Regions from separate parts of the Streptosporangium sp. NPDC000095 genome, predicted to be linked through region 3. Evidence: riboswitches for the same ligand, from Rfam matches in the RefSeq annotation. Region 3 holds a riboswitch; each other region holds the start of a gene.
What was found. A riboswitch is a leader RNA that binds a small molecule or an ion and turns the genes downstream of it on or off. The one in region 3 is predicted to bind cobalamin.
Positions count from the first base shown of each region.

Region 1: it holds a riboswitch for cobalamin, as region 3 does, so the genes downstream of both, cobN (cobaltochelatase subunit CobN) here and metE (5-methyltetrahydropteroyltriglutamate--homocysteine S-methyltransferase) in region 3, are expected to answer to the same signal.
Region 2: it holds a riboswitch for cobalamin, as region 3 does, so the genes downstream of both, ACFY3V_RS34200 (ABC transporter substrate-binding protein) here and metE (5-methyltetrahydropteroyltriglutamate--homocysteine S-methyltransferase) in region 3, are expected to answer to the same signal.
Region 4: it holds a riboswitch for cobalamin, as region 3 does, so the genes downstream of both, ACFY3V_RS11890 (ribonucleoside-diphosphate reductase subunit alpha) here and metE (5-methyltetrahydropteroyltriglutamate--homocysteine S-methyltransferase) in region 3, are expected to answer to the same signal.

Region 1 covers NZ_JBIAZS010000016.1:83,286-90,384, forward strand. Annotated here, with positions in the region: gene ACFY3V_RS30270 (precorrin-8X methylmutase) at 1-457, opposite strand, end outside; gene ACFY3V_RS30275 (precorrin-3B synthase) at 454-2,016, opposite strand; cobalamin riboswitch at 2,038-2,233, shown strand; gene cobN (cobaltochelatase subunit CobN) at 2,452-6,153, shown strand; gene ACFY3V_RS30285 (glycoside hydrolase family 15 protein) at 6,275-7,099, opposite strand, start outside.
Region 2 covers NZ_JBIAZS010000020.1:109,288-116,386, reverse strand. Annotated here, with positions in the region: gene ACFY3V_RS34225 (ABC transporter substrate-binding protein) at 1-375, shown strand, start outside; gene ACFY3V_RS34220 (iron ABC transporter permease) at 372-1,451, shown strand; gene ACFY3V_RS34215 (ATP-binding cassette domain-containing protein) at 1,454-3,253, shown strand; gene ACFY3V_RS34210 (hypothetical protein) at 3,250-3,798, shown strand; gene ACFY3V_RS34205 ((2Fe-2S) ferredoxin domain-containing protein) at 3,929-4,312, shown strand; cobalamin riboswitch at 4,421-4,617, shown strand; gene ACFY3V_RS34200 (ABC transporter substrate-binding protein) at 4,748-5,743, shown strand; gene ACFY3V_RS34195 (iron ABC transporter permease) at 5,755-6,816, shown strand; gene ACFY3V_RS34190 (ABC transporter ATP-binding protein) at 6,813-7,099, shown strand, end outside.
Region 3 covers NZ_JBIAZS010000017.1:109,373-116,471, forward strand. Annotated here, with positions in the region: gene ACFY3V_RS31385 (MFS transporter) at 1-142, shown strand, start outside; gene ACFY3V_RS31390 (TetR/AcrR family transcriptional regulator) at 193-813, opposite strand; gene ACFY3V_RS31395 (ketopantoate reductase family protein) at 906-1,862, shown strand; gene ACFY3V_RS31400 (hypothetical protein) at 2,159-2,953, shown strand; cobalamin riboswitch at 3,003-3,216, shown strand; gene metE (5-methyltetrahydropteroyltriglutamate--homocysteine S-methyltransferase) at 3,336-5,570, shown strand; gene ACFY3V_RS31410 (hemerythrin domain-containing protein) at 5,667-6,464, opposite strand; gene ACFY3V_RS31415 (superoxide dismutase) at 6,721-7,099, opposite strand, start outside.
Region 4 covers NZ_JBIAZS010000004.1:231,548-238,646, reverse strand. Annotated here, with positions in the region: gene glmS (glutamine--fructose-6-phosphate transaminase (isomerizing)) at 1-842, shown strand, start outside; gene ACFY3V_RS11895 (tripartite tricarboxylate transporter substrate-binding protein) at 934-1,959, shown strand; cobalamin riboswitch at 1,964-2,165, shown strand; gene ACFY3V_RS11890 (ribonucleoside-diphosphate reductase subunit alpha) at 2,278-4,668, shown strand; gene ACFY3V_RS11885 (ribonucleotide-diphosphate reductase subunit beta) at 4,731-5,726, shown strand; gene ACFY3V_RS11880 (mechanosensitive ion channel domain-containing protein) at 5,788-6,939, shown strand.

The sequences.
Region 1 (7,099 bases), on a different contig from region 3:
GGCCCGCGCCCTCCTCGACCATCTCCAGCAGCCGGAACAGCGCGGTCGGCGCGTTGCCGATCGCGACCACCGAGCCCTGGAGCCTGTCGCGCCACAGTTCCAGTGCCGCGGCGCTGCGGGTGGTGCCCAGCCGCGCGGCGAGCTCCGGCACGCGGGGGTCGCCGAGGGTGCAGATCACCTCGTTGCCCGCGGGAAGGCGGCGCCGGGTCACCCCCGAGGCGACCATCATGGCGTCGCAGAGCACCGGAGCGCCCGCCTGGAGCGCCTCGCGCGCCGAGGCCACGACACCGGGCGACCAGCGCAGGTCGCTCACCAGGTCGACCATCCCGCAGGCGTGGATCATACGGACCGCGACCCGGGCGACGTCTGCGGGCAGGCCGTCCAGGTCGGCTTCCGCGCGGATGGTGGCGAAGGAGCGGCGGTAGATCTCCGCGCCGTCGCGGACGTAGTCGATCACATTTCCCCTCTGGCGGCCGCCACCGCGGCCGCGGTCTCCTCGATGCCGGAGCAGGTCAGGGCGGTGCCGTCCAGTTCCAGGCGGTAACCGTCACCGGTGGCGATCACGTCCGCGACCCGTCCCCTCGGGCGGCCGCAGCGCCTGGCGCAGCCCGCCCAGTGCACGGGGAGCGTATCGGTGCCCGGCCCCATCGTGGACGGCGGGGCCATGCCGATGGCGGTGGCGGCGTCGGCCTGGACGTCGGCGAGGGATTTGGCGCAGCCGGGGCGGCCGGTGCAGGCCGTCACACCGATCCAGGGGGAGGCGGGGTCGACGACCAGCCCGGCGGCCTCCAGACGGGCGGCCGTGCCCGTGACCTCGGCGCGGTCCAGGCCGGGCAGGACCACACCGCGCCATGGCGTGAGCCGGATCTCCCCGCCCGAGGCGGCGTCGGCGAGCAGGAGTGCCTGCGCGGAGGTCAGCCGTCCCAGGGGGATCGCCACCCCGAGCGTCACCCGCGAGCCCTCGCTTCGGGGATCGTCCGGGTCCCCGTCCTCGACTCCGTGGCGGGGACTGTTTCCGGGGCCTGTCTCTCCGGTGACGCCGGTTCGGTTCCCTCGCCGGTCCGTGCTCTCGAAGACGCCGACCGGCCCGGAGGTCACGACGTGCGGTCTCACCGGTTCGAAGGGGGGTGTGTCGGGGAGTCCGAGAGCGGTTCGCATCCGGGTGGCGATCCGGGAGGGCCCGTCGGGAAGTTCGGCGATCCGCCAGGCGGTGACGTCCCGGGTGGCCAGTTCGTCGAGGAACGCCTCGGCGGTGGCGAGCAGGACGGTCACGGCTTCGTCGAGCGGTACGCGCAGGCCGGTGTCGGTTCCGGCGAGGAGCAGCGCGGCCGCGTCCGGTGCCGTGGGCAGGATCGTGGCGTCCGCGCCCAGGCCGGCCACGTCTCCCCGTCCGTCGTCGAGGGCGAACATGAACCGTCCCGGCAGGGCGGCGAGGGCCGGGCGAGCACACAGTCGTCGATCCAGTTCGCCGATCAGAGGGGTGATGTCGGCGATCCCACGGCCGTTCGTTTTCGTGCCGTTCGGAGCATCCCCGCCGTTCGGTCCGCTCGGCCTGCTTGGCTCGTTGATTCCGCTTGGTTCGGGGGGTCCGGTTGGTCTGTTCGGTCTGCCGAATTTGTTTGGTTCGGCCGATCCAGCCGGTCTGCCGGGTTCGTTTGGTTCGGCCGGTCCGTCCACTCCGGTCAGCGGGGAGGCGAGGATGTTGCGGATGCGCTCGTGTGTCGCCGAGGGCAGCAGGCCCGCTCTCGCCATCCGCGCGGCGAATCCGTTTTCCGGACCGCTTTCTGGATTCTCCGGCCCGAGACCGCGCACCTGGACGTTCGCCCGGGAGGTGAGCTCGATGACGCCGTTGCCGTACGCCGTGGCGGCGTCGGCGAGTTCGCGCAGCTGGTAGGGGGTGAGGCGACCTCCGGGTATGCGGACGCGGGCCAGGCCGCCGTCCGCGGCGGGGTGGACCTGGAGGGCCCCGGGGCACGCGTCGAGTCGCGATCGTCCGGAAAAGTCGGCAATGGACACTCAGAGGATGTTAATGCCAGTTTCTTGCAATGCCCCGGACTGCCGTAGTGTCATCGATGGCGACGGCAAGGGAGGAAGCCGGTGTGAATCCGGCGCGGTCCCGCCACTGTAACCGGGGAGCGAACCCCACCCGGGCCACTGTCCGACGAAGGACGGGAAGGCCGGGGTGAGCACCGATCCGGGAGCCAGGAGACTCCAGCCGTCGTGGCCGACGACGACCCGGGGCGAGGACCCCGAGGGAGGAAGCTCCGTGCGCTTTTCGCCGTTCCCCCGCCACACCGCGACATCGCCGTTCCCCCGCTACGACGCGGCATCGCGGTCGCCGCATCACGGTGTGACACCGCCGTTCCCGCGTCACACCGCGACGTCGCCGCTCTCCCGCCGCATCGCGGCTCCCGCGGGCCGTACCGCCACTCCTCTGCCGGGGTGTGGCGCGTGATCCTGCTGCTCTCGACCTCCGACACCGACCTGCTGAGCGCCCGCGCGAGCGGCGCGGACTACCGGCTCGGCAACCCCGCCAGACTCACCGCCGCCGACCTCCCGCCGCTGCTGGAGGGCGCCGACCTGGTCGTGGTCCGCCTGCTCGGCGGGCGCCGCGCCTGGGAGGAGGGGCTGGACGCGCTGCTCGCCGGACCCCGGCCCGTCGTCGTCCTCGGCGGCGAGCAGGCGCCGGACGCCGAGCTGATGGAGCTGTCCACCGTGCCCGGCGGGGTCTGCGCCGAGGCGCACGCCTACCTCGCCCACGGCGGCCCGGCCAACCTGACCGAGCTGCATCACTTCCTGTCCGACACGCTGCTGCTCACCGGCCACGGGTTCGCCGCGCCCGAGCCCACCCCCACCTGGGGAACGCTCGCGCGCGAGACGCGCGGCCAGGACGGACCCGTCGTCGGGGTGCTCTACTACCGGGCCCACCACGTGGCGGGGAACACCGCCTTCGTCGAAGTGCTCTGCTCGGCGATCGAGGACGCGGGCGCGCGGGCGCTGCCGGTGTACTGCGCCTCGCTGCGCACCGCGGAACCCGGCCTGCTGGAGGTCCTGCGCACGGTGGACGCCCTGGTGGTGACCGTGCTCGCCGCGGGCGGCACCCGCCCGGCGACCGCGTCGGCGGGCGGGGACGACGAGGCATGGGACGTCGGCGCGCTCGCCGAGCTGGACGTGCCGATCCTGCAGGGGTTGTGCCTGACGAGCAGCCGGGCCTCCTGGGAGGAGAACGACGACGGCCTGTCCCCGCTGGACGCCGCCACCCAGGTCGCGATCCCCGAGTTCGACGGACGGATCATCACGGTGCCGTTCTCCTTCAAGGAGATCGACGAGGACGGGCTCACCGTCTACGTGGCCGACCCCGAGCGGGCCTCGCGGGTGGCGGGCATCGCGGTGCGCCACGCCGCGCTGCGGCACATCCCGCCCGCCGAGCGGCGGCTGGTGCTGATGCTGTCGGCCTATCCCACCAAGCACGCGCGCATCGGCAACGCCGTCGGCCTGGACACCCCGGCCAGCCTGGTACGGCTGCTGGCCGCGCTCCGCGAGCGCGGTTACGACATCGGCGCCGAGGACGAGCTGCCCGGGGTGAGCGGGCAGGACGGCGACGCGCTCATTCACGCGCTGATCGCCGCGGGCGGGCAGGACCAGGACTGGCTCACCGAGGAACAGCTCGCGGGAAACCCGGTGCGCATCGCGGCGAGCCGGTACGCCGAGTGGTACGCCACCCTCCCCGCGGACCTGCGCGCCCGGATGGAGGAGCACTGGGGCCCGGCGCCCGGCGAGCTGTTCGTGGACCGCTCACGCGATCCCGAGGGCGAGATCGTGCTGGCCGCGCTGCGCTCCGGCAACGTGGTGGTCATGGTGCAGCCGCCGCGCGGCTTCGGCGAGAATCCCATCGCGATCTACCACGATCCCGACCTGCCGCCCAGCCACCACTACCTGGCCGCCTACCGCTGGCTGGCCGACGGCTTCGGCGCGCACGCCGTGGTCCACGTGGGCAAGCACGGCAACCTGGAGTGGCTGCCCGGCAAGTCGGCGGGCCTGTCGGCCTCCTGCGGCCCGGACGCCGCGCTCGGCGACCTGCCGCTCGTCTACCCGTTCCTGGTGAACGACCCGGGCGAGGGCACCCAGGCCAAGCGCCGCGCCCACGCCACCCTGGTCGACCACCTCGTCCCGCCGATGGCCCGCGCCGACAGCTACGGGGACATGGCCAGGCTGGAGCAGCTCCTCGACGAGCACGCCTCCATCGCGGCGATGGACCCGGCCAAGCTGCCCGCGATCCGCGCCCAGATCTGGACGCTCATCCAGGCCGCCAGGCTCGACCACGACCTCGGGGTCGCCGACCGTCCCCACGACGCCGAGTTCGACGACTTCCTGCTGCACATCGACGGCTGGCTGTGCGAGGTCAAGGACGTTCAGATCCGCGACGGCCTGCACGTGCTGGGAGCCGCCCCCGAAGGGGGGCCGCGCGTCGACCTGGTCCTGGCCATGCTTCGCGCCCGGCAGATGTGGGCGGGTGGCGAGGCGCTCGTCGGGTTGCGCGAGGCACTGGGCCTGGCCGAGGACGGCAGCGCGGGACGGATCGGTGTCGACGACGCCGAGACCCTGGCCCGAGCCCTGGTCGAGGCGATGGAACACCGCGGCTGGGACCCGGCCGCGGCAGGGGAGGTGACCGCCGAGGTCCTGGGCCGGGCCGACGACACCGGCCGCGACGACGCCAGCGCCTCGGCGGGCCCGGCCGGAGTGACCGGCCGGGGCGGCGGATCCGGGGTGCCCGCCGCGGCCGACGTACGCGGTGCGAACCTGGGGGAGGTGGAGCGGATCCTGCGGTTCGCCGCCGTCGAGGTCGTGCCCCGGCTGGCGCGCACCACCGACGAGATCGACGCGATCCTGCACGCTCTCGACGGCGGCTACGTGCCCGCCGGGCCGAGCGGTTCGCCGCTGCGCGGGCTGATCAACGTGCTGCCCACCGGCCGCAACTTCTACTCGGTCGATCCCAAGGCCGTGCCGAGCAGACTGGCGTGGGAGACCGGCCAGGCGATGGCCGACTCCCTGCTGGAGCGCTACCGCGCCGACACCGGCGACTGGCCGCGTTCGGTCGGGTTGTCGGTCTGGGGGACCAGCGCGATGCGCACCGCGGGCGACGACGTCGCCGAGGTGCTGGCGCTGCTGGGCGTGCGGCCGCTCTGGGACGAGGCCTCGCGCCGCGTCACCGGCCTGGAGCCGATCCCGGCCACCGAACTGGGCCGTCCGCGCGTGGACGTCACCATCCGGATCAGTGGCTTTTTCCGCGACGCCTTCCCGCACGTCGTGGCGATGCTGGACGACGCCGTACGGCTGGTGGCCGGGCTGGCCGAGCCCGAGGAGCTCAACTACGTGCGGGCGCACGTGCTCGCCGACCGGGCCGAGCACGGAGACGAGCGCAGAGCCACCATGCGCATCTTCGGCTCCCGGCCCGGGGCCTACGGCGCCGGGCTGCTGCCCCTGATCGACAGCCGCAACTGGCGCGACGACGCCGATCTGGCCGAGGTGTACGCGGTCTGGGGCGGCTTCGCCTACGGCCGGGACGTCGACGGTGTTCCCGCCAGGCAGGACATGGAGACGGCCTACCGCAGGATCGCCGTGGCGGCCAAGAACGTCGACACCCGCGAGCACGACATCGCCGACTCCGACGACTACTTCCAGTATCACGGCGGCATGATCGCCACCGTCCGGGCGCTCACCGGCAAGGCCCCGGCCGCCTATGTCGGCGACAGCACCAGGCCTGACGCGGTCCGCACCAGGACGCTCTCCGAGGAGACGTCCAGGATCTTCCGCGCCAGGGTGGTGAACCCCCGCTGGCTGGCCGCGATGCGCAGGCACGGCTACAAGGGGGCCTTCGAACTGGCCGCCACCGTCGACTACCTGTTCGGCTACGACGCCACCACCGGCGTCGTCGCCGACTGGATGTACGACAAGCTGGCCGCGACCTACGTGCTGGACCCGGAGAACCAGGAGTTCATGGCCAGGTCCAACCCGTGGGCGCTGCACGGGATCGCCGAGCGGTTGCTGGAGGCGGCCGGTCGCGGCATGTGGGAGCATCCCGATCCCGCCGTCCTGCGCGATCTGCAGGAGGTCTACCTCAAGTCCGAGGGAGACCTGGAGGGCGGAGTCTGACCGGGGCGGTGCCGCGCTTTCACCGGGCTCCACGGGTTTCACCGTTTCGGCGATGTCCGGCCAGAACCCTTGGCGTTCCTCCCACCCTCGGGGGCGTGGGAGGAACGCCAAGGGGAGCGGTTCAGCCCAGGGCGTGGTCGAGGTTGAACGCGGCGCTGATCAGTGCGAGGTGGGTGAAGGCCTGCGGGAAGTTGCCGAGCTGCTCGCCGGTCCGCCCGATCTCCTCGGCGTACAGGCCGAGGTGGTTGGCGTAGGTGAGCATCTTCTCGAACGCGAGCCGTGCCTCGTCCAGGCGTCCGGCCCTGGTGAGCCCTTCGACGTACCAGAACGAGCAGATCGAGAACGTGCCCTCCTCACCGCGCAGCCCGTCCGGGCTGGCTTCGGGGTCGTAGCGGTAGACCAGCGAGTCGGACACCAGGTGCGCGCCGAGCGCGTCGAGGGTCGACAGCCATTTGGGGTCGGTGGGGGAGATGAACTTCGTCATCGGCATCATCAGCACCGAGGAGTCGAGGACGTCGTCGTCGAAGTGCTGGACGAACGCCCGCAGTTCCTCCGACCAGCCGCGCCGCATGATCTGCCGGTAGATCGCGTCACGGGCCAGCTGCCAGCGCGGCGTGTCGGCGGGCAGCCCGCGGTGGGCGGCCATCCGCATGGCCCGTTCGATCGCCACCCAGCACATCAGCCGCGAGTAGACGAAGTCCTTGCGCCCGCCGCGCGTCTCCCACACGCCCTCGTCGGGCCGGTCCCAGTTGTCGCAGACCCAGTCCACCAGGATGTGGACGTCGTCCCAGAGAGCGCTGGATATCGGCCGGTGCCACTTGTCGTAGAGGTAGACCGAGTCGAGGAGGGCGCCGTAGATGTCCAGCTGGAGCTGGTCCACCGCGGCGTTCCCGACGCGCACCGGAGCCGAGCCCCGGTAGCCCTCCAGGTGGGCCAGCTCGATCTC
Region 2 (7,099 bases), on a different contig from region 3:
TACGTCGCGGGGCTGATCAAGGACGCGGGCGGCACCTACCCGTGGGCGGACACGCCGGGCCCCGGCAGCACCACCCTGGACCTGGAGGCTGTGCTGTCCAAGGCCAAGGACGCCGAGGTGTGGCTGGCCGCCGTGAACGAGTGGAAGAGCCTGGCCGATGTGGAGAAGGCCGACCCGCGCTACGCCAAGTTCGGCGCGTTCGAGTCCGGAAGCCTCTGGTCGGCGAACAGGACGCTCGGCCCCGGGGGCGGCAACGACTTCTACGAGCGCGGCGTCGGCCACCCGGACCTGATCCTGGCCGACCTGGTAGCGATCTTGCATCCCGACCTCGCGCCGGGGCACGCCTTCACCTTCTACCAGCAGCTGGCCAAGTGACGGCTCTGGCCCTCGCGGGTGTTCCGGCGGCGGCCCGGCGCCGCCGGAGCGTCGTTCTGGCCGTCATCGGGGTCGCGGTGCCGCTGGCGTTCGCGCTGGCGGTCCTGCTCGGCTCGACCTCGATCCCGCTGAACCAGGCACTGCTCGCCTTGGTGCGTGACACCGGCGCGGACCCGGGGGTTCAGGAGATCATCTGGACGGTACGGTTGCCGCGCGCCATCACCGCGGCCCTGGCCGGAGCGGCCCTGTCGGTCTCGGGAGTACAGCTGCAGACTCTGTTTCGCAACCCGCTGGCCGAGCCGTACATCCTGGGGGTGAGCTCGGGGGCGAGCCTGGGCGTGGCGCTGGTGATCATCGGGTGGGGCGGCGCGGCCGGCGCGTTCACCGCGGGCATCGCGGGCCTGGGCCGCGCGGGCGTGGTGGTGGCCGCCTCGGCAGGTGCGGCCACGGTGCTGGGGCTGGTGCTGGTGCTGTCGCGGCGGGTCAGGTCGGTGGTGACGTTGCTGATCATCGGCGTGATGGTGGGGTCGGCCGCCACCTCGCTCATCACGCTGCTGCTGGTCTACACCGACCCGCAGCGGGCCCAGCAGTTCATCATGTGGGGTCTGGGCAGCTTCGCCGGGACCACCTGGGGAGATCTCGGGGTGTTCGTGCCGGTCTGCGTGGCCGCGCTGGCGGGTGCGCTGGCCGGGGTCAAAGCGCTCAACGCGCTGCTGCTGGGCGAGAACTACGCGCGCACTATGGGTGTGCGGGTCCGGGTGGTGCGCACGCTCACCCTGTTGACCTCCTCGGTGCTGGCCGGGGCGGTGACCGCCTACTGCGGGCCGATCGCCTTCCTCGGTCTGGCGGTGCCGCACGTGGCCAGGCTGCTGCTGGGCACCGCCGACCATCGGGTGCTAATGCCCGCGGTCGTCCTGCTGGGGGCCGCCGTGGCGCTGGCGTGCTGTGTGGCCACCCAGGCGCCGGGCAGTGGGGTCGTGCTGCCGTTGAACGCGGTGACCACCATCGTGGGCGCGCCCGTGGTGATCGCCGTACTGCTGCGCAGCCGCGCGGCCCGCACTGGACTGGCGGTGTGAGCATGAGCCTGGAACTACGCGGACTGCACGCCGGATACCCCGCCAGGCGGGGGCAACCGGAGCGTCGCGTGCTCGACGACCTGGACGCCGAAGCCCTGTCGGGTGAGCTGACCGTGCTGATCGGCCCGAACGGCACCGGCAAATCCACGCTGCTGCGCACCATGGCCGCACTCCAGTCCGCGCTGGGCGGCCAGGTGCTCCTCGGCGGCGTCGACGTCGACACCCTGCCCGCCGCCGACCTGGCCAGGAGCCTGGCCGTCGTGCTCACCGAACGCGACCTGCCGCCGCTGCTGAGCGCCCGCGAGCTGGCCGGGCTGGGCCGCCACCCGCACACCGGATTCACCGGACGCCTCTGGCCCGGCGACCACGAGATCGTCACCTGGGCGCTGACCGCCGTGAACGCGGGCCATCTGGCCGACCGGGCGGTGACCGAGCTGTCCGACGGCGAGCGCCAGCGGGTCCTCGTCGCCCGCGCTTTGGCCCAGGAACCGGCGGCGATCTTGTTGGACGAGCCGACCGCCTTTCTCGACGTCACCTCCCGGGTGGCGCTCATGGGCCTGCTGCGCCGTCTGGCTCGCGAGAAGAACCTGGTCATCGTGGTCTCCACGCACGATCTGGAGCTGGCGCTGCGGGTCGCCGACCGGATGTGGCTGATCGACCCGGCGGGCCGCCTGCACACCGGCACCCCGGAGGAGCTGACCTCGCGGGAGGTGATCGGCGCCGCCTTCGACGGCGGTGAACTGGCCTTCGACGCGACCTCCGGCATGTTCGTGCTCCAGAGCGGGGCCAGCGGTACCGTCCGCGTCCTCGCCGAAGGTCTGCACGCCGCCCTGCTGGAGCGGGCGCTGGCCAGGGAGGACTGGCGTACGGCCGGCGCCGGGCCCGCCGAGCTGGCGGTGGAGTGGACGGGCGACGGCTACCAGGCGGCCTACGACGGCACCATCCACCGGTTCGCCACCTTGCCCGACCTGGCCGCCTGGACGCGTACGGCGCGCTCCGGGCTCGCCGTCGCCCGGCCCGGGCTGCTGCCCGCCGCACCGCCGATGGTGTCGGTGGCGGTCGCCGACGTCTCCACGATCAGCGGTTACTTCGAAGTCGGGATCGGCCCGATCGACACCGAAGCGGGCTGGCGACCGCTCACCGACCTGCTGGCCGACCTCGAATCCCTGCGGCGGCGGATCACCGACGTCGCCGAACGCTTAGGGACCGACGAGACCCGAGTGGCGGCCTCCATCCTGTTCCAGGGGTTGGCCGCCCGGCTGTGGTCACCGGTCATCGGCGCGGCGGTGGCCCACGACCTGCTCCTGGACCTGGGCCCTTCCCGCCTCCACTGGCGGGAGGCGCCCAGCGGGCCGCTGCCGCTGCGCGCCGAGCGCCCGAACGGCTGGCAGGTCCTCGCCCCCGCCAGGGTCGCCGGAGCGCTGCACCACACCGTGGTGACCGAGCTGCTGGAGCCGCTGGCGCAGGCCGTAGGGGAGATCGTGAAGATCGCCCCCGGGCTGCTGTGGGGCAACGCCGCCTCCGCCCTGGCCGGAACCATCCGGACCATCGCCCGACAGCGCCCCGAACTCGCCGCGCGAACCATCGTGCTCGGCCGCGAACTGCTCGCCCTGGGAGTGCTTCAGGGCGGCGGCGACCTGGTCGAACCCGCTCCCGGACAGCCGTTCTTCGTTCGGCGCAGTTGCTGCCTGTACTACCGCCTGCCTAACGGCGGCAAATGCGGCGACTGCGCCCTCATCGACCCCGACACGCGCCGCGAGCAGTGGGCGCTGACCCTGCGACAGGCCGGAGGACCCGCATGAGCCACACCGTCGTCGAGGAACACGGCACCGGCACCCTGCACGTGTGGGCGCTGCCCACCGACGAGCGCACCTTGCTGTCGCTGGTCACCGACATCTTCGAGCACCACTGGGAGCACATCTGGTTCGGGGTCATCGTCCAGGGCGCGGCCTGGGAGGTCGCCGCCCCCAACGCGCCCGAACGCATCAGCCTGTACGACGGATATGTCACCGTCGACTTCGGCCGCTGGCACTTTCACCTGTGCATCGGCGAGCACACCGCCAGCGGCCCCGAACTCGGGCGGATCCGCCGCTGCGCCCGCGCCGAGCTCTACCGCTCGATCAGCGCCGACGGCCACCCCGTCTCCTGGGGGATGCGGATGTTCAACGGCCAGGGCGACCAGCTGATGACCGTGCTGCTGCCCAACCCGTTCCTCACCGACCGCCAGCAGATCCTCGACCCGCCCGACTACGACCGGCTGATCGCCTGGGACGAGCTTCGAGCCGCCTATCTCGGAATCGGCCCCGATCCATTGGACCGCGCCGGAAAGGGCTTCAAGCACGGATAAGAGGGGGGCTCCGCCGCCGTGTGGCGTCGTGTGCTGGAAGCGTGACGGTGCGGGAGAGCTACCGGGTGCCCGGAGTCAGCACGTATGGCGGTCGCGTATCGCGCCGCCAGCCCGCCTGAGGAAGGAACGCATGAAAAGGATCACCGTGTGCCGGGACTGCTGCTGCGGGAGCGTGCGGAAGGTACCCGCCCTCGACCACGACGAGCAGATCCGCCGGTTGGCCGAGGTCGCCGACGTCCGCGTGACCGAGTGCCTTGACGTGTGCGACCAGGCCAATGTTCTCATCGTGCAGCCGACCCCGGAGGGGCGGGCGGCCGGTGGCCGTCCGGTGTGGCTCGCCCTCGTCAACGACGAGGATGCCACGGCCGATGTCGCCGAGTGGGTTCGCGCTGGTGGTCCCGGCCTGGTTCCGTTGCCGCCGATCCTTGAGCTGTACCGTTTCACCCCGCCGCGCCGCTTGCCGCCCCGCGAGGTCGACCCTCCGATGACGAACACCTCAACCGCGCGCCGGTGACATCGGTCCGGCGAAAAGACCAGCGTGTGGTGCTGAAGCCACTCCGCGCCAGGATTGCCGAGCCTTTGTCTCCACCCGCACTTCCCAGGACAAGGGTGCCCTGCTTGTGCGCATCGACCCGCTTCGTGTGATGATGATGCCGAAGGCGAGCGCGGACTGAGGAAGCCGGTGTGAATCCGGCGCGGTCCCGCCACTGTGATCGGCGAGCGAATCCCCACCATGCCACTGCCCCTCTCCGGGGTGGGAAGGCGGGGACGAGCCTCGACCCGAGAGCCAGGAGACTCACGCGGTCGCCTCCTCGATGAACTGGGGCGGATTTCCCCGGAGAGGAGTGGGCTCTCGTGCCCGTCGAGCCGGTGGCCGCGCCGAGAATCCCTGAAGTGTTCCCTCTTTCAGATCCGCCCCGTTGCGCAGATTCCGTGAGAGGAACACGTCATGACGGGCAGACGCCCCATTCCCCTGCTGCTCGCCCTCCTGGTGTCCGGAGTGCTGGCCGCCTGCGGCGGCATCCCGGCTGAGAATGTCCCGGCCGCCGCTCCGGCGGCCTCCGCGCCTGCGGGCTTCCCGGTCACCCTTGACAACTGCGGGGTGAAGAGCACGTACGAGCAGCCGCCGCGGCGGGCGATATCCATGAACCAGCACGCCACTGAGGTGATGCTGGCGCTCGGCCTGGAGAGGTCGATGATCGGCACCGCCTACCTCGACGACAAGGTGCTGCCGGAGTATCAGGCGGCCTACGACGCCATCAAGGTCGTCTCGAAGGAGTACCCGGCGTATGAGGCCCTGCTGGCCGAGGAGCCCGACTTCGTCTACGGCGGCTTCGGCAGCACCTTCGACGAGAAGGAGGGCCGCAGCCGGGACGCCCTGCACAAGGCCGGCATCAAGACATACCTGAATATCGAGGGGTGCGCCGAAGGTGCGGTGTCCCTGGACCTGATGAACACCGAGATCCGCAATGTCGCGAAGATCTTCGGCGTCTCCGACCGGGCCGAACCGTTGATCACCACACTGCGGGCGACCCTCGACGGTGTGAAGGCCAAGCTCGGCGACACCGCCCCGGTCAAGCTGTTCGTCTACGACAGTGGCGACAAGACCGCCTTCACCGCCGGCGGCAAGGGCGTCGGCAACGAGATCATCAAGCTGGCCGGGGCACAGAACGTGTTCGCCGACGTCGACAAGATGTGGGGCGACGTCTCATTCGAGCAGGTCGCCGAGCGCGCGCCCGACTGGATCGTCATCTACGACTACGGCGACCAGCCGGTGGCCGACAAGGAGAGGTTCTTGCTGGCCAACCCGGCGCTGAGGGACGTACCGGCCATCAGGAACAAGCGGTTCGCGGTGCTGCCTTTGTCGTCGGTGGTCCTCGGCGTACGGGCGCCCGGAGCCGTCGAGGCGCTGGCCCGCCAGTTGCACGCCGACCGCTTCAAGTGAGACCAGTTCAAGTGAGCGAACCGGTCGCAGGCGCCGTGCCGTTGGCGCAGCGCCCGGGGGTGCCGTATCCGATCGTGCTCGGCCTGCTCGTGCTCCTGGTCGGTGGGGCGCTCACCGCGGCCGTCGCGGCCGGGTCGGTGGCCCTGCCCGCAGGGCAGGTGTGGGGCATCCTGCTCCACAACCTGCATCCCGCCCTGGCCGAACCGGCCTGGACACCGGTGCGGGAGACCATCGTGATGGACGTACGGCTGCCGCGGGTCGTCCTGGCGGGGGTGATCGGCGCGGGCCTGTCGGTCTGCGGCATGGCCCTCCAAGCGCTGGTGCGCAACCCGCTGGCCGACCCGATGCTGCTGGGAGTCTCTTCTGGCGCGAGTGTCGGGGCGGTCACTGTGGTGGTGTTCGGCTTGAGCGTGTTCGGCGCGTTCAGCCTGCCGATCGCGGCCTTCCTCGGCGCGCTGGCCGCGCTGGTGGCGGTCTACTTCCTGGCCCGCTCGGGCGGGCGTATGACGACGGTGCGGCTGGTGCTGGCCGGGGTGGCCATGGCCGAGGTGCTCTCGGCCGTGGCCGGCTTCCTGATCGTGACCTCCAACGACCCGCACAAGACGCAGGCGGCGGTGCGCTGGATGCTGGGCGGCCTGGCCGGCACCACCTGGACGGTGGTGTGGATCCCGGCGATAGCCGTCCTGGCCGGGACCCTCGCGCTAGTCGGGGTGTCGCGGCCGCTGAACCTGCTGCTGGCAGGGGAGGAGGCCGCGGCCTCGCTCGGGCTGGATGTGCACCGTTTCCGGGCGGCGCTGTTCGTGCTGGTCGCCATGATGATCGGCACGATCGTCGCGGTCAGCGGGGCCATCGGCTTCGTAGGGCTGATCATGCCGCATGTCGTCCGGCTGCTGATCGGCGCCGATCACCGCCGGGCGCTCCCGGCCACCGCGCTGCTGGGCGCGGCCTTCCTCATCGTGGCCGACCTGGCCGCCCGCACCCTGATCGCGCCGGAGGAGATCCCGGTGGGCATCATCACCGCGCTGGTCGGCGGGCCGTTCTTCCTGTGGTTGATGCGGAGGCGCTCCAAGTGACACTGACCGTGGAGAACGTGTCGGTCCGCGTCGGCGACCGCGACCTGGTCCGCCAGGTCTCGTTCGAGGTCGCCGAGGGGGAGATGCTCGGCTTGGCCGGCCCGAACGGGGCGGGTAAGTCGACGCTGCTGCGCACCCTCTATCGGGCGCGTAGGCCGACCGGCGGCCGGGTGCTGCTGGACGGTGAGGACGTGTGGCGCATGCCCGCGGGGCGGCTGGCCCGTCAGCTGGCCGCGGTCCTGCAGGAGAGCGGCGGCGACTTCGAGCTGTCGGTGTACGACGT
Region 3 (7,099 bases):
CGGGAGCCTCTACCAGCTGTTCGAGAGCGCGGGGTATCTTCCCGGATTCTGGTCGGCCATCGCCGCCCAGTGCCTGCTCCTGCCGGTGATCGTGCTAGTCGCGTGCCGTCGGCTCGGGCGCCCCGTGTCCGAGCCTTCATGACGAACCCGGCGGACGTGGGCCGGCACCTGACGGCCGATCGCGGGGTGGCCTCACTTCAACTCGTCGGCGCTCTCCTGTTCACGCTCCCGCGGACCGTCGCCTGAGTACGACCGGCGCAGCCCGTCCAGCAGGAGGGTGATGACACCGTCGGCCTCGGCCCGCCAATCGGGGCGGTCATGGGCCGCGCCGATGCCGTGCAGCGCCATCATGACGGCGCCGGCATCCACGTCGTCGCGGACGGCGCCGGTCTTCACGGCGGCGGTCACCAGGTCGGTGACGGCCTGCTCCAGCGCCCTGCTGCCCTCGGCGAGTACGCCCGAACGGGTGGCCATGAGCGTGGCCAGCGTCCGGGCGAGGCCCTGGTGGGTGTCCAGGTAGCCGACCACGTCACGTAGGAAGGTCGCCAATGCTTCCGCCGCGGGCAGTGTGGCCTGCAGCCGGCGGGCGCGGTCGCACAGCGCGGCGACTTCTCCGTGGTAGACCGCCTCGGCCAGTGCCTCCCGGGTGGGGAAGTGGCGGTACAGCGTGCCGGTGCCCACCCCGGCCAGCTGGGCGAAGTCATCGAAGCGCAGGTCGAAGAAGTCGCCGGTGTCGAAGATCTCCCGGGCCTTGGCGATCAGGGCCTCGCGGTTGCGCCGGGCGTCGGCGCGCAGTGGTTTGGCGGTGGTCATGCGTTCCCTCGCGTTGACAAGTGGAGGTGATCTCCATATCTTCGAAGAAGTGGAGATTGCCTCCAATTTGATTGTATCCCACGAGGTGCAGCGTGAAGATCCTCATGTTCGGCCGAGGCGTGATCGCCACCATCTACGGCTGGGCCCTGGAACGGGCCGGCCATGACGTCGAGTTCTACGTCCGGCCCGGCCGCGCGGCGACGTACGGAGACGCGATAGACCTCGACCTGCTCGACGCACGACGGCGGCCGTGGGGCGAGCGCGTCGTCGAGAGGTGGCCGGTGCGCTTGCGCGAGACGCTGGAGCCCGACCACGACTTCGACCTGATCGTGCTCAGCGTGTCGCACCACCGCCTCGCCGAGGCGGCGGCCTTCCTGACCCCGCGCGTCGGCCGGGCCACGGTGCTGGTCTTCGGCAACGTCTGGACCGAGCCGCTGACCGCGATCGGCGACCTCCCCTCCGAGCAGGTCGCCTGGGGCTTTCCCGGCTCCGGCGGCGGCTTCGGCGAGGACGGCGTCCTCCGCGGGACGTTGCTGCCGTCGGTCGTCTTCGGCACCCTCGGCCCACCCCCGACCGACCGGGAGCGGGCCGTACGCCAGGCGTTTCGCGAGGCCGGACTCCGGCTCAGGGAACAATCCGATTTCCGCGGCTGGTTGTGGATCCATTTCGTGTTCGACGCGGGCCTGCACTCCCAAAGCCTGAGACTGGGCTCGTTGTCCAAGCTGATAGGGGCGACGGACGACCTGCGCGAGGCGCTGCTGGCCATCCGCGAGCTTCTGCCGCTCCTCCAGGCGCGCGGTGTCGACCTGCGACGTCACCGCGGTGTGCTGTCGTTGCGTGCGCCCACCTGGCTGACGGCCCCCGTGCTCGCCTGGCTGACCGCTCATGTCGCGCTCGCGCGCGTGAATTTCGCGGCGCACTCCGACCCCGACGCCGAGGAGCCGCGTGAGGTCTGCCGGGACACCCTGGCCGAAGCACGACGGTTGGGCATCTCGGTACCGCGACTGGAAGCGGCGGAACCACACTTCGCCCGCGAGATGACGGACTGAGTGAACGGCCACCCATAACAACGGAGTACGGGCAACCGGCCGCGCTTCACTTCGGCAGGCAACCGGGGCGACCAGGACACGGGCCGGCATCGGCACCACGCCGGCTCCGCAACGGCGAGAGCCCGGTCACAACCGTCCTCCGCCCGCGTAACGGCGCCGGACCGTGCCTTCCGGAGTGCGCCAGGAGACCCAAGTTATTTGACGAACGGACTTCGCCGTACCGGGAGCGCCTGGATGAACCCTTCAGGGCGGCGGAGCGTCCCTTAGGTGTGAAGAAATTGCTTTTGACCATTGCGATGCTTGCGTCGTTGTGCGCCTGCGGCCAGTCCGGTGCCGGTCCGGCACTCACTGTGGCCGGAAGCGAGACGATCGTGTTGCCGCGGGCCGATCAGCCCAAAGCGCATCGGCCCACCCTGGAGCGGCTCAAGCGAGAGGCGGCGTCGTCGGGTCGGCCTTTGGAGGAGGTCGTCAAGCGGTACGCGACCCGGATGGCTGCTACCTCGTCGCCCAAGCCGACGGACTTCGAGGGTTACGACCCCGCGGTGACCGACCCGGGCGTGACGATCGACGGCATTCCCTACGCCGAGTTGGTCGACCTTGGGACCATCGCCAGATCGGAGGGCATCTCCTACGAGGAGGCCATCGACCGCTTCGGTTCGCAGTCGTCCAACAGTCAGGTGATCGACAAACTTAATACGGAGTTTCCCGACGAGATCTCCGGCGTCAGGTACGTCGACGACCAGCGAGGGCTGCGCGTCGGCTTCAAGGGGCCCATCCCGACTCGCGCGATCGAGCTGGCCAGGACCCTCCCCGTGGAGGTCACCCTGATCGGTGGCAAGGGATTCTCGGCCGCGGAGCTCCGGCGGGCCCAGGACACGGTCGTCTCCTGGCTCCAATCCCGTCCTGAGGTGGCCACGATGACGACGCACCCAGATGACGAGACCGGCCACGTCAAGGTCACAGTTCAGCCGAAGGTGATGCCGGACGATGCGGAGGAGTTCAAGCGTGGGCTTCAGCTCCCGCAAGTGGACAATCCGCACATCACCATCGAGGTCACGCTCTCCGCCGAATCGGTCGCCGTTCGCCCGTAGTGAGCCACCGACGCGCACACGACTGGGCCCGAACGGTGGCCGGGCCGTTAAGCTCTCGGGTGTGGATGGTTCGCCCGTCTCCTTCGGGGGGCGAGCGTCGTAAGAGGGAACCCGGTGTGAATCCGGGACTGCCCCGCAGCGGTAAGCAGGAACGACCGCCGTCACAAGCACTGGGCGCGTGCCTGGGAAGCGACGGCCAGTAGGTCATGCCTCAGGCATGGTGCCCGCGAGTCCGAAGACCTGCCTCCGCCCGCGTGCCGCTCGGCGCGCGGTGGTCCGCGGCCTCGTGGGAGGGCCTGGGACGCGCTCGCCGGGGGCCTGCTCCGCGTTGCGTTTCTCTTCTCCTGCCTGGCCGCATACTGGCGAGACGAGGGAAGTTGCCATGAGGACGACCGTTTTGGGCTACCCGCGCATCGGCGCGCATCGGGAGCTCAAATTCGCCACCGAGGATTTCTGGGCCGGCACGATCGGCGCCGACGAGCTGGAGGCGACCGCCGCGTCGCTGCGCGGCTCGGTCTGGACCGAACTGCGTGACGCGGGCCTTGATGCGATCCCGTCGAACACGTTCTCGTTCTACGACCAGGTGCTCGACACCACGGTCATGATCGACGCCGTGCCCGCGCGCTATCGGAACCTCACCGGGCTCGACCGGTACTTCGCGATGGCGCGAGGCACCGCCGAGCTTCCGCCCCTGGAGATGACCAAGTGGTTTGACACCAACTACCACTACATCGTCCCAGAGTTGGCGCTGGACACCCGGTTCCAGCTGGTCGGAGGCTCGGCTGCCAAGCCCGTGGCCGAGTATCTAGAGGCCAGGAAGCTCGGCATCGAGACGCGGCCCGTGCTCGTCGGCCCGCTCACCTATCTTCTGCTGGCCAAGGCCGCGCCGAACTCACCTGAGGGATTCACCCCGCTCGACCTGCTGGACTCCCTGGTGGAGACCTACGCCGAGTTGCTGGAACGGCTGGCGGGCGCGGGCGCGCAATGGGTGCAGTTCGACGAGCCTGTCCTGGCCCGCGACCTCGGGGCCCGGGAGATCGAAGCGCTCGGGCGGGCCTACCGGCGGCTTGGCGGCCTGCCCAGCCGTCCGAAGATCCTGCTCGCCACGTACTTCGGCGCCGTCGGCGCGCAGGCGCTACGGATGGTCGCCTCCACCGAGGTCGAGGCGATCGGGCTCGACCTCGTCGCCGGCCCCGGCAACCTGGAGGCGGTAGCCTCGGTCGGCGGGCTGGCCCGCAAGACCTTGGTCGCCGGCGTGGTCGACGGCAGGAACGTGTGGCGCACCGACCCCGCGCGGGTGAAGTCGACGTACGCGGTGCTGCTCGGGTTCGCCGACACGGTGGAGCTGAGCAGTTCCTGTTCACTGCTGCACGTTCCGGTCGACCTCGACAGTGAGACGGCGCTGGACCCGGCGGTCCGGGCGCGGTTGGCGTTCGCCCGGCAGAAGGTCGCCGAGTTGGTCGGTCTCGCCGCCGATCTACGTTCCGAGAACCCGTCGGCCGTGAAACCCCCCGTCGTGCTGGCCGATCCCGACGTCCGGGCCCGGTTGGAGGCTCTTGGTGACGCGCGGCGAGCCGATCGGGCGGTCCGGTTCGCGGCGCAGCGGGCCAAACTGGGATTGCCCGAGCTGGCCACGACGACGATCGGCTCGTTCCCGCAGACCGCGGAGATCCGCAAGGCCCGCGCGGACCGCAAGGCGGGACGGATCGACGAGAACGCCTACGTCGAGGCGATGCGCGCCGAGATCGCCCGCGTGATCATGCTTCAGGAGGAGCTCGGCCTGGATGTGCTCGTCCACGGCGAGCCCGAGCGCAACGACATGGTCCAGTACTTCGCCGAGCGACTCGACGGCTACGCCGCCACCGACCACGGCTGGGTCCAGTCGTACGGTTCCCGCTGTGTGCGCCCGCCGATCCTGCACGGCGACGTCTCCCGCCCCGAGCCGATGACGGTGGAGTGGGCCTCCTACGCCCAGTCGCTCACGTCCAAGCCGGTCAAGGGCATGCTCACCGGGCCGGTGACGATGCTGGCCTGGTCGTTCGTCCGCGACGACCAGCCCTTGGCGCAGACCGCCCGCCAGGTCGCCCTCGCGCTACGCGACGAGATCACGGATCTGGAGGCCACCGGGATCGGGATCGTCCAGGTGGACGAACCGGCGCTGCGCGAGCTCCTGCCGCTCCGCAAGGACGACCAGGATGTCTATCTGGCCTGGGCGATCGGGGCGTTCCGGCTGGCCACCTCCGGCGCCGCCGACTCCACCCAGATCCACACCCACATGTGTTACTCGGAGTTCGGCGAGATCATCAGCCCGATCGCCGACCTGGACGCCGACGTCACCAGCGTCGAGGCCGCCCGCTCCCACATGGAACTGTTGCCCTACCTGACCGAGGTCGGCTACGCCAACGGCATCGGCCCCGGCGTCTACGACATCCATTCGCCGCGTGTCCCGACCACCGAGGAGATCGAGGACAACCTGCGCAACGTCCTCCAGGCCGTCCCGGCCGACCGTTTGTGGGTCAACCCCGACTGCGGGCTGAAGACCCGCGGCTACCCCGAGACGCGAGCCGCCCTGGCCAACATGGTCGCCGCCGCCCGAACTGTCCGAGCGGATCTCTGATCAGTGCCGCTTCCCGGCCCGAAGCCCTGCTTCGGGCCGGCGTTCAGGAAGCTTCCTGGCCACACACCGCATGATCGCGTTCAAGTCATCGACAGCTCACCCCCGGGGAGTGAACTGGGCCAGGTCGTAGATGCCGAGGCTCTTCTCGATGTCGGCCACCTGGTTGACGACACCTGCGAAGCCGGCCGTACCGAAACGGCGGTGTTCCTCGTCTTCGAAGATCTCGCCCAACTCGGCGAACTGCTTGGCGGAGACGACTTCGCGCAGGGCGGGGAAGACGACGGTGTCCTCGCGCGCCTCGTGCGGTTCGTACATGCGGATGAAGACGGCCATGTCGGCGACCAGGGCGCGGCGGGCCTGGGCGGACGGCGTCGCGACGCCGGTCGTGCCGGTGGCGTTCAGGATGCGGCCGGTCACCGCGCGTCCGCGCCGATGTTGCTGGAGCAGCACCGTGACGGTGCCGGTGAGCTTGCCGGCCTTGACCAGCGGCGGGAAGACGTACTTCTCTTCCAGGCGCTCGTGGTACTCCTCGATGAAGGAGCGGATGAGGCCCGCCGATGCGTGCAGCGCCTGGGCCGGTACGACCTGGCCGCTGTCGATGCGCCGGATCCCGTCCCGGTAGATGAGCAGGATGCGCTTGAGCACACCGTGCTCGCGCATCAGATCCTCAGGTGGGGTAACGGGTTCGATCTGCCCGGCCGGGGTGGAAGGCGTCGGCGAGGTGGCGTAGGAGACGTTGGTGGTATGCGTCCCGCAAGCCGTCAGCGCCGATCCGCAGACCACCACGAGCGGCAGGCCGAGCAACTCGCGCCGGTGCACAGGTGGCCTGTCGGCGCACGTTTGGTCGTCCCGTCCCACCGGCCGCATCCCGAGCCCCCAGTTCATCTGCCGCATGCCCGCGCATCACGGGCATGCCCGGGTTCAGACGATCCGATACGACGAATCGGGTAATGCCTGATCAAGGTCCCAATCAGGGGACGATCTGCCAGGGGCGCATCGTCTCGGTGTTCTCGTGGCCCCCATGACGCTCCCAGGAAACCGGGTGATGACGTGGGAGGCGACTATCTGGATGTGCAGGGGGCGGCGCCCGGCCGTCCGGTTGGACCATTCACCAAGGAAGGACGGACGGTCGGGCGCCGCGGTCATGGGGTCAGGCGCCCTTGGCCGCGTCGAAGCGGGCGATGACGTCGTTCCAGTTGATCAGCGACCACAGCTGCTCGACGTAGTCGGGGCGCACGTTGCGGTACTGCAGGTAGTAGGCGTGCTCCCAGGCGTCGAAGACCAGCAGCGGGGTGGTGTTCACACCGACGTTGCCGTGGTGGTCGTACACCTGCTCCACCACCAGGCGTCGGCTCAGCGGTTCCCAGGCCAGGATGCCCCAGCCCGATCCCTGCACGGTGGCGGTGGCGGTGGTGAGCTGCTTCTGGAAGGCCTCGAAGGAGCCGAAGTGCTCGGTGATCGCCTCGCCGAGCGCTCCGTCGGGACGGTCGCCGCCGTCGGGGGAGAGGTTCTGCCAGAAGATCGAGTGC
Region 4 (7,099 bases), on a different contig from region 3:
CGGCGAGCGAGTTCCGCTACCGCAGCCCGGTGGTGGAGGCCGACACCCTCTACGTGGCGATCAGTCAGTCGGGCGAGACCTACGACACCCTCGCCGCCGTGCAGGAGCTCAAGCGCAAGGGCGGCAGGGTGCTCGGCATCGTCAACACGGTGGGCAGCGCGATCGCCCGCGAGTGCGACGGCGGCGTCTACCTGCACGCGGGCCCCGAGGTCTCGGTGGCGAGCACCAAGGCGTTCACCTCGACCGCCGTGGCCTTCGCGCTGCTCGCGCTGCACCTGGGCCGGGTGCGCGACCTGTCTCCCGCCGACGGCCGCAGGATCTGCGACGGCCTGCGCAGGCTGCCGGACCAGATCAAGGAGATCCTGGCGCTGGAGCCGCAGATCAAGGAACTGGCGGGCAAGTACGCCGAGTCGCCGAGCATGATGTTCGTGGGCCGGGTGAGGGGCTATCCGGTGGCCCGCGAGGGCGCGCAGAAGCTCAAGGAGATCTCGTACGTGCACGCCGAGGCCTATCCGGCGAGCGAGCTGAAGCACGGACCACTGGCGCTGATCGGCCCGGACATGCCGACGGTGGCGATCGTCCCCGACGACGAGCTGCTGGACAAGAACCTCACCACGCTGGGTGAGATCCGCGCCCGGGGCGGCCGGGTGCTCATGGTGGGCCACCGCGACGCCGACCCCAAGCTCGCCGACGACTGCGTCGTGGTGCCCAAGAACGAGACCGAGCTGGACCCGATCCTGCTCTCGATCCCGCTGCAGCTCTTCGCCTACCACGCGGCGGTGGCCCTGGGCCGCGACGTCGACAAGCCCAGGAACCTGGCCAAGAGCGTCACGGTGGAGTGAGCCCCGCGCCCTTTCCCTCCCCCCACCTCGTCACAGATAGTGATGGGGTACTAACCTGTGGTATGGGGGGTTCTTGGGGGAAGGGGCGCTTATGCGCCGTAGGGGGTTTTTCGCGCTGGCGGCGGGGGTGCTGCTCGCCGCGGGGTGCGGCGCGAACGACGCCGGCTCGGTGGTGAAGCGCCTGCTCCTCCTCGAACCGACCGCCGACGGCCACGGCTGGGACAGGATCGCGGGCAGGCTGGCGACCGTCGCGGTCCAGGCGGGACTGGCGCGTACCGCGATGGCCGTCGAGCGGGGCGGCGCCCTGGGCTCCGCCCCTCGCGACGCGTTCGGCGCCTTCGGTGCCTTCGGCGGCCCCTTCGCGCGAGAGGGCAGGCTGCTCGTCACCGCGATGCCGATGGTGGCGGCCGCGGAGATCGCCAACACCGTCGCCGTGGTGAACGCCGCCACTCCCATCGCCCGCCTGGTCGGCGACTGGGCGGTCCTGGTCGTCCCCGCCGACTCCCGCCTGCTGACCTTCGAGGACTTCGCCGCGGGGTTGCGCCGGAACCCGGCGGGGCTCGCGGTCGGCGGCCGGTCGGAAGGGGGCTCCGAGCACGTGCTCTACGGCATGATCGGCAAGTGCCTCGGGGTGGACACCCGGCTGCTGGAGTATGCCGGATACCTCACCCCCGAGGACGCCGTGGAGGCGCTCCAGGTGGGCCAGGTGGCGGCCCTGCTGGGATCGGCGCGTGCCCTGCGCTCCGAGATCGCCGCGGGCCGTATGCGGCCCCTGGCGGTCTCCTCCGGCGACCGGATCGACGGGATCGACGCGCCGACGCTCAGAGAGGTCGACGTCCGGCTGGAGTACAGCGACTGGTGCGGCCTGCTGGGGCCCAAGGACATGAGCCCGGAGGACAGGGACGCCGCGATCGCCCTGTGCGACAGGCTCGACGCCGCGCCACGCTGGCGCTCCCTGTGCGCGGCCCACGGCTGGAGCCGGGTCTATCTCAGCGGCGACGACTTTCGCCAGTGGCTCGCCACCGAGACGGCCCGCGCCCGCGGTGTGCTTCACGAGCTCGGGCTACTGAAGTCCTCCGACACAACCTGTTGGGGTAGTTGCGTCAGGCGCCCCTAGATGTAGGATCCTGCTCGTTGCTGGTTCGCCCCGCAGGGGGCGAGGCAAGAGGGAACCCGGTGAGATTCCGGGACTGCCCCGCAGCGGTGAACGGGAACGAAAGCCGTCATTGAGCACTGGGTGATCCATACCTGGGAAGCGACGGCCGGTAGGCATGCGCGTTGCGCCCGTGAGTCCGAAGACCTGCCGGTGACGTGAATGTCCAGGGCCTCGTGGGAGGGCCCGCGGAACGAGGCGATCCGGCGTGCCCGGGATCGCTCGCGGACGCGTGCCATCCGGCGGAGCCTGGGGCGAGTCCGATCGAGCGAGGGGCACCAGGTGACACAGGCATTGGCGGAGACCGCGACGGGGAGCACGGCGGCGACCGCGACGGGCGACAGCGGCGTCGAAGGCGCGGTGGTGACCGCGTCGGGCCATCGCGGCACGGGAAACACCGGGAACGCGCGGAGCGCCGCGGTGGCCGCGACGGGCGACGACGGCGCCGGAAGCACCGGGAGCGCCACGGACGCCCGCAGGCTGGCCATCGACGAGGCCGCCGCCCGGGTGATCACCGATCCCGAGAACTCCAGGGTCGCCGCCGCGATGCTGGCCGAGCTGATCGCCGACGAGGCCGCCGAGCACGGCGTCCGCGCCTTCTCCGAGTCCGTCGCCGCGACCCACGAGGCGGGGCTGGTCGCCGACGGGCTCGCGAGGTTCGTGTCCGCCCACGCCGCGGTCCTGGACGCGCTGGTCGATCCGGAGGCGGACGCCAGGTTCGAGTACTTCGGGCTGCGCACCGTCTACGACCGCTACCTGCTGCGCCACCCGAGGACCCGCAAGGTCCTGGAGCGCCCGCAGCACTTCTTCCTGCGGGTGGCCTGCGGCCTGGCCGAGACCGTCGAGGAGGCCGCCGAGCTGTACGCGCTCATGGCCACCCTGTCCTACCTGCCCAGTTCGCCCACGCTGTTCAACTCGGGCTCGCGCAGGCCCCAGCTCTCCTCGTGCTTCCTGCTCGACTCGCCCCGCGACGAGCTGGAGTCCATCTACGAGCGCTACGGGCAGGTCGCGCGGCTGTCGAAGTACGCGGGGGGCATCGGGATCGCCTGGACCAGGGTCCGCTCGCGGGGCTCGCTGATCCGGGGCACCAACGGACACTCCAACGGCATCGTGCCCTGGCTGCGCACGCTCGACTCCAGCGTCGCCGCGGTGAACCAGGGAGGCCGCCGCAAGGGCGCGGCCTGCGTCTACCTGGAGCCCTGGCACGCCGACGTCGAGGAGTTCCTGGAACTGCGCGACAACACCGGCGAGGAGGCCCGCCGCACGCACAACCTGAACCTGGCCAACTGGATCCCCGACGAGTTCATGCGCCGGGTCGAGGCCGACGGCCTCTGGTCGCTGTTCGACCCCAAGGAGGTCCCGCACCTCACCGACCTGTACGGCGCCGCGTTCGACGACGCCTACCGGGCCGCCGAGGCCGAGGGCCGCTTCACCCGGCGGATCCCCGCCCGCACCCTGTACGGGCGGATGATGCGCACGCTCGCCCAGACCGGCAACGGCTGGATGACCTTCAAGGACGCGGCGAACCGTACCTCCAACCAGACGGCGAGGCCCGAGAACGTCATCCACCTGTCGAACCTCTGCACCGAGATCCTGGAGGTCACCGGCGACGCCGAGACCGCCGTCTGCAACCTCGGCTCGATCAACCTCGCCGCCCACCTGTCAGGGGACCTCGAGGACGGGATCGACTGGGCGCGGCTGCGCGCGACGGTCCGTACCGCGGTGCGGTTCCTCGACCGGACCATCGACCTGGGTTTCTACCCGACTCCCGAGGCGGAGGCGGCCAACCGGCGGTGGCGTCCGATCGGGCTCGGCCTGATGGGCCTGGCCGACGTGCTGTTCGCGCTGCGGCTGCCGTTCGACTCGCCGCGCGCGCTGGAGCTGTCCACCCGGATCTCCGAGGAGATCGCGCTCGCCGCCTACCGGACCTCCTCGGACCTGGCCGTCGAGCGTGGCCGCCATCCCTCGTACGAGGAGACCAGGGCCGCCGCCGGGGTGCTGCACCCCGACCACTACGGGGCCGCGACGTCGGCCGCGTGGACGGAGCTCAGGGGGCGGATCGCGGAGACCGGCCTGCGCAACTCGCTGATGATCGCGATCGCGCCGACGGCCACGATCGCCTCCATCGCCGGCTGCTACGAGTGCATCGAGCCGCAGGTCTCCAACGTCTTCAAGCGCGAGACCCTCTCGGGGGAGTTCCTCCAGGTCAACCGCTATCTCGTCCGCGACCTCCAGGCCCGCGGCCTGTGGACGGCGCCGATCCGCGACGCGATCAAGCGCGCCGACGGCTCGGTCCAGGACATCCCCGAGATCCCCGCCGACCTGCGGCTGCTCTACCGGACCGCCTGGGAGCTGCCGCAGAAGGCGCTGATCGACCTGGCCGCCGCGCGCACCCCGTACATCGACCAGTCGCAGTCGCTGAACCTCTTCATGGCCACGCCGACCATCGGCAAGCTCTCCTCGATGTACGCCTACGCGTGGAAGTCGGGCCTGAAGACCACCTACTACCTGCGCTCGCGCCCGGCCACCCGGATCGCGCAGGCCACCGTGGCGGCCCCGGCGGAACGGGCCGCGGCCGAGCCCGGGGCGGTGTCCGGGGTCGTGTCCGAAGTCGTGTCCGAGGCCGTCGCCTGCTCCCTGGAGAACCCCGAGTACTGCGACGCCTGCCAGTAGCCGTCCGGTCCGTCGACAGCCCTCAGCAGTCCTCAGCAGCCTTCAGAAAGGCGATTCTTCCGATGTTGCTCGACCCCGGCATGGATCTCACCCTGCGGCCGATGCGCTACCCGGAGTTCTACGAGCGCTACCGGGCCGCGATCCGCAACACCTGGACGGTCGAGGAGGTGGACCTCACCTCCGACCTGGCGGACCTGGCGAGGATGACGCCCGAGGAGCGTCACCTGATCAACCGTCTCGTGGCCTTCTTCGCCACCGGCGACTCGATCGTGGCCAACAACCTCGTCCTCAACCTCTACCAGCACCTCAACGCCCCCGAGGCGCGCCTGTACCTCAGCAGGCAGCTGTTCGAGGAGGCGGTGCACGTCCAGTTCTACCTCACCCTGCTGGACACCTACCTGCCCGATCCCGACGAGCGGGTCAAGGCGTTCGCCGCGGTCGAGCACATCCCCTCGATCCGCGACAAGGCGGAGTTCTGCTTCCGCTGGATCGACTCGCTCGGCGGGCTGACCCGGCTGGAGACGAGGGAGGACCGGCGGGCGTTCCTGCTCAACCTGATCTGCTTCGCGGCGTGCATCGAGGGGCTGTTCTTCTACGGGGCCTTCGCCTACGTCTACTGGTTCCGCTCCCGGGGCCTGCTCGGCGGCCTGGCCACCGGGACGAACTGGGTCTTCCGCGACGAGTCCATGCACATGGAGTTCGCCTTCGGCGTCGTGGAGACCGTACGGGCCGAGGAGCCGGACCTGTTCGACGACAAGCTCGTCGAACAGGTCACCCGGATGATCGAGGAGGCGGTCGCGGCGGAGCTGGCCTTCGCGGCCGACCTGTGCGGTGACGGCCTGCTGGGGATGAGCGTGGACCAGATGCGCCGCTATCTGGAGTACGTGGCCGACCAGCGCCTGGTCAGGCTCAGGATGCCCGTCAGGTACGGCACGGCCAACCCGTTCGCGTTCATGGAGTTGCAGGACGTGCAGGAGCTGGCCAACTTCTTCGAACGCCGGGTTTCCGCCTACCAGGTAGCCGTCGAAGGGAATGTCACGTTCGACGAATCCTTCTGATTAGCTGTTGGTCCGGAAAAGAGAACGACGAGGCAGAAAGACGTCGAGGGGGACGCCTCACGTGTCCAGCTGGATCATCATGATCGTTTCCATCGTCGCCGCCGTCGTGGCGGTGGAGGTGGTGCGACGGGTGTTGCGCTCGCGGCTGATCGGCGAGAAGTGGGTTCTCGCCGGTCCGCTCGTGCACCGCTGCGCCTGGCCGGGATTCGCCACGGCCGCCGTGGCGACGGCCCACACCATCTACGAACCTGAGATGGTGGAGGGCGCGCTCAGCCAGGTGATCGACCGCGCTCTCAGCCTGGCGATGATCGGGTGTGCCACCTGGCTGGTCATCCAGGCCGCCTACGCGGTCACCGACGTGGTGCTGGAACGTCTGATCGCCGTCGAGGGCGAGGCCAACCGCAGGGCCCGCCGCATCCGCACCCAGATCACCCTGGTCCGCAGGGTCGCCTCCGCGGTGATCATCGTGCTCGCTCTGGGCGCGATGCTCTTCACCTTCCCGCAGGTGCGGGCGCTGGGAGCCGGACTTCTCGCCTCGGCCGGTATCGCCGGGGTCGTCGTCGGCATCGCAGCCCAGTCGACCCTGGGAAACATGCTCGCCGGGCTCCAGCTGGCCTTCAGTGACGCGCTCCGCCTGGACGACGTCGTGGTGGTGAAGGGGGAGTGGGGACGGATCGAGGAGCTCAGCCTGACCTACGTGGTGTTGCGGCTGTGGGACGAGCGACGGCTCGTCCTGCCGGTCTCCTACTTCACGGCGAACCCGTTCGAGAACTGGACCCGGCACAGCAGCCGGGTGATCGGTCACGTGATGATCCGGGTCGACTGGTCGGTGCCGGTGGACGAGTTGCGCGCCGAGCTCTACCGGGCCCTGCGCGAGCACCCGCTCTGGGACCAGAAGGACTGGACCCTGCAGGTCACCGACACCCTTCCCAACGGGCTGCTCGAACTGCGCGCGCTGATGAGCGCCGCCGACTCCGCCAGTGCCTGGGATCTCAAGTGCGACATGCGCGAGCACATGGTGGCCTTCGTCCGCGACAGGTATCCCGAGGCGCTGCCCCGCTTCCGGGTCGAGACCCCACCCCCGTCCGCGACCGTTCCCGGGACGCTCACCGGCCTGATGGGCGCGGGGCTCATGTCACGCGGCCTGGGCGGGGACACCGGCGAGCGGGACGGCTTCGCCCAGCGGGGCGGAGACCAGCCGGATCCGGTCTGAGACGACAGGGGGGCCGGGGCATCCGCTTCGTTCTGTTTCGGGAAGCTCCGCCGGAGCCTGCAGCTCAGCTGGCCCTCGCTACGGCGGTCGGCTCGCGGACGAAGGCCACGACGTGCGTCCGCACGTCGTCGGCGGCCTCGACGAGGCCGCCGACGTCCGG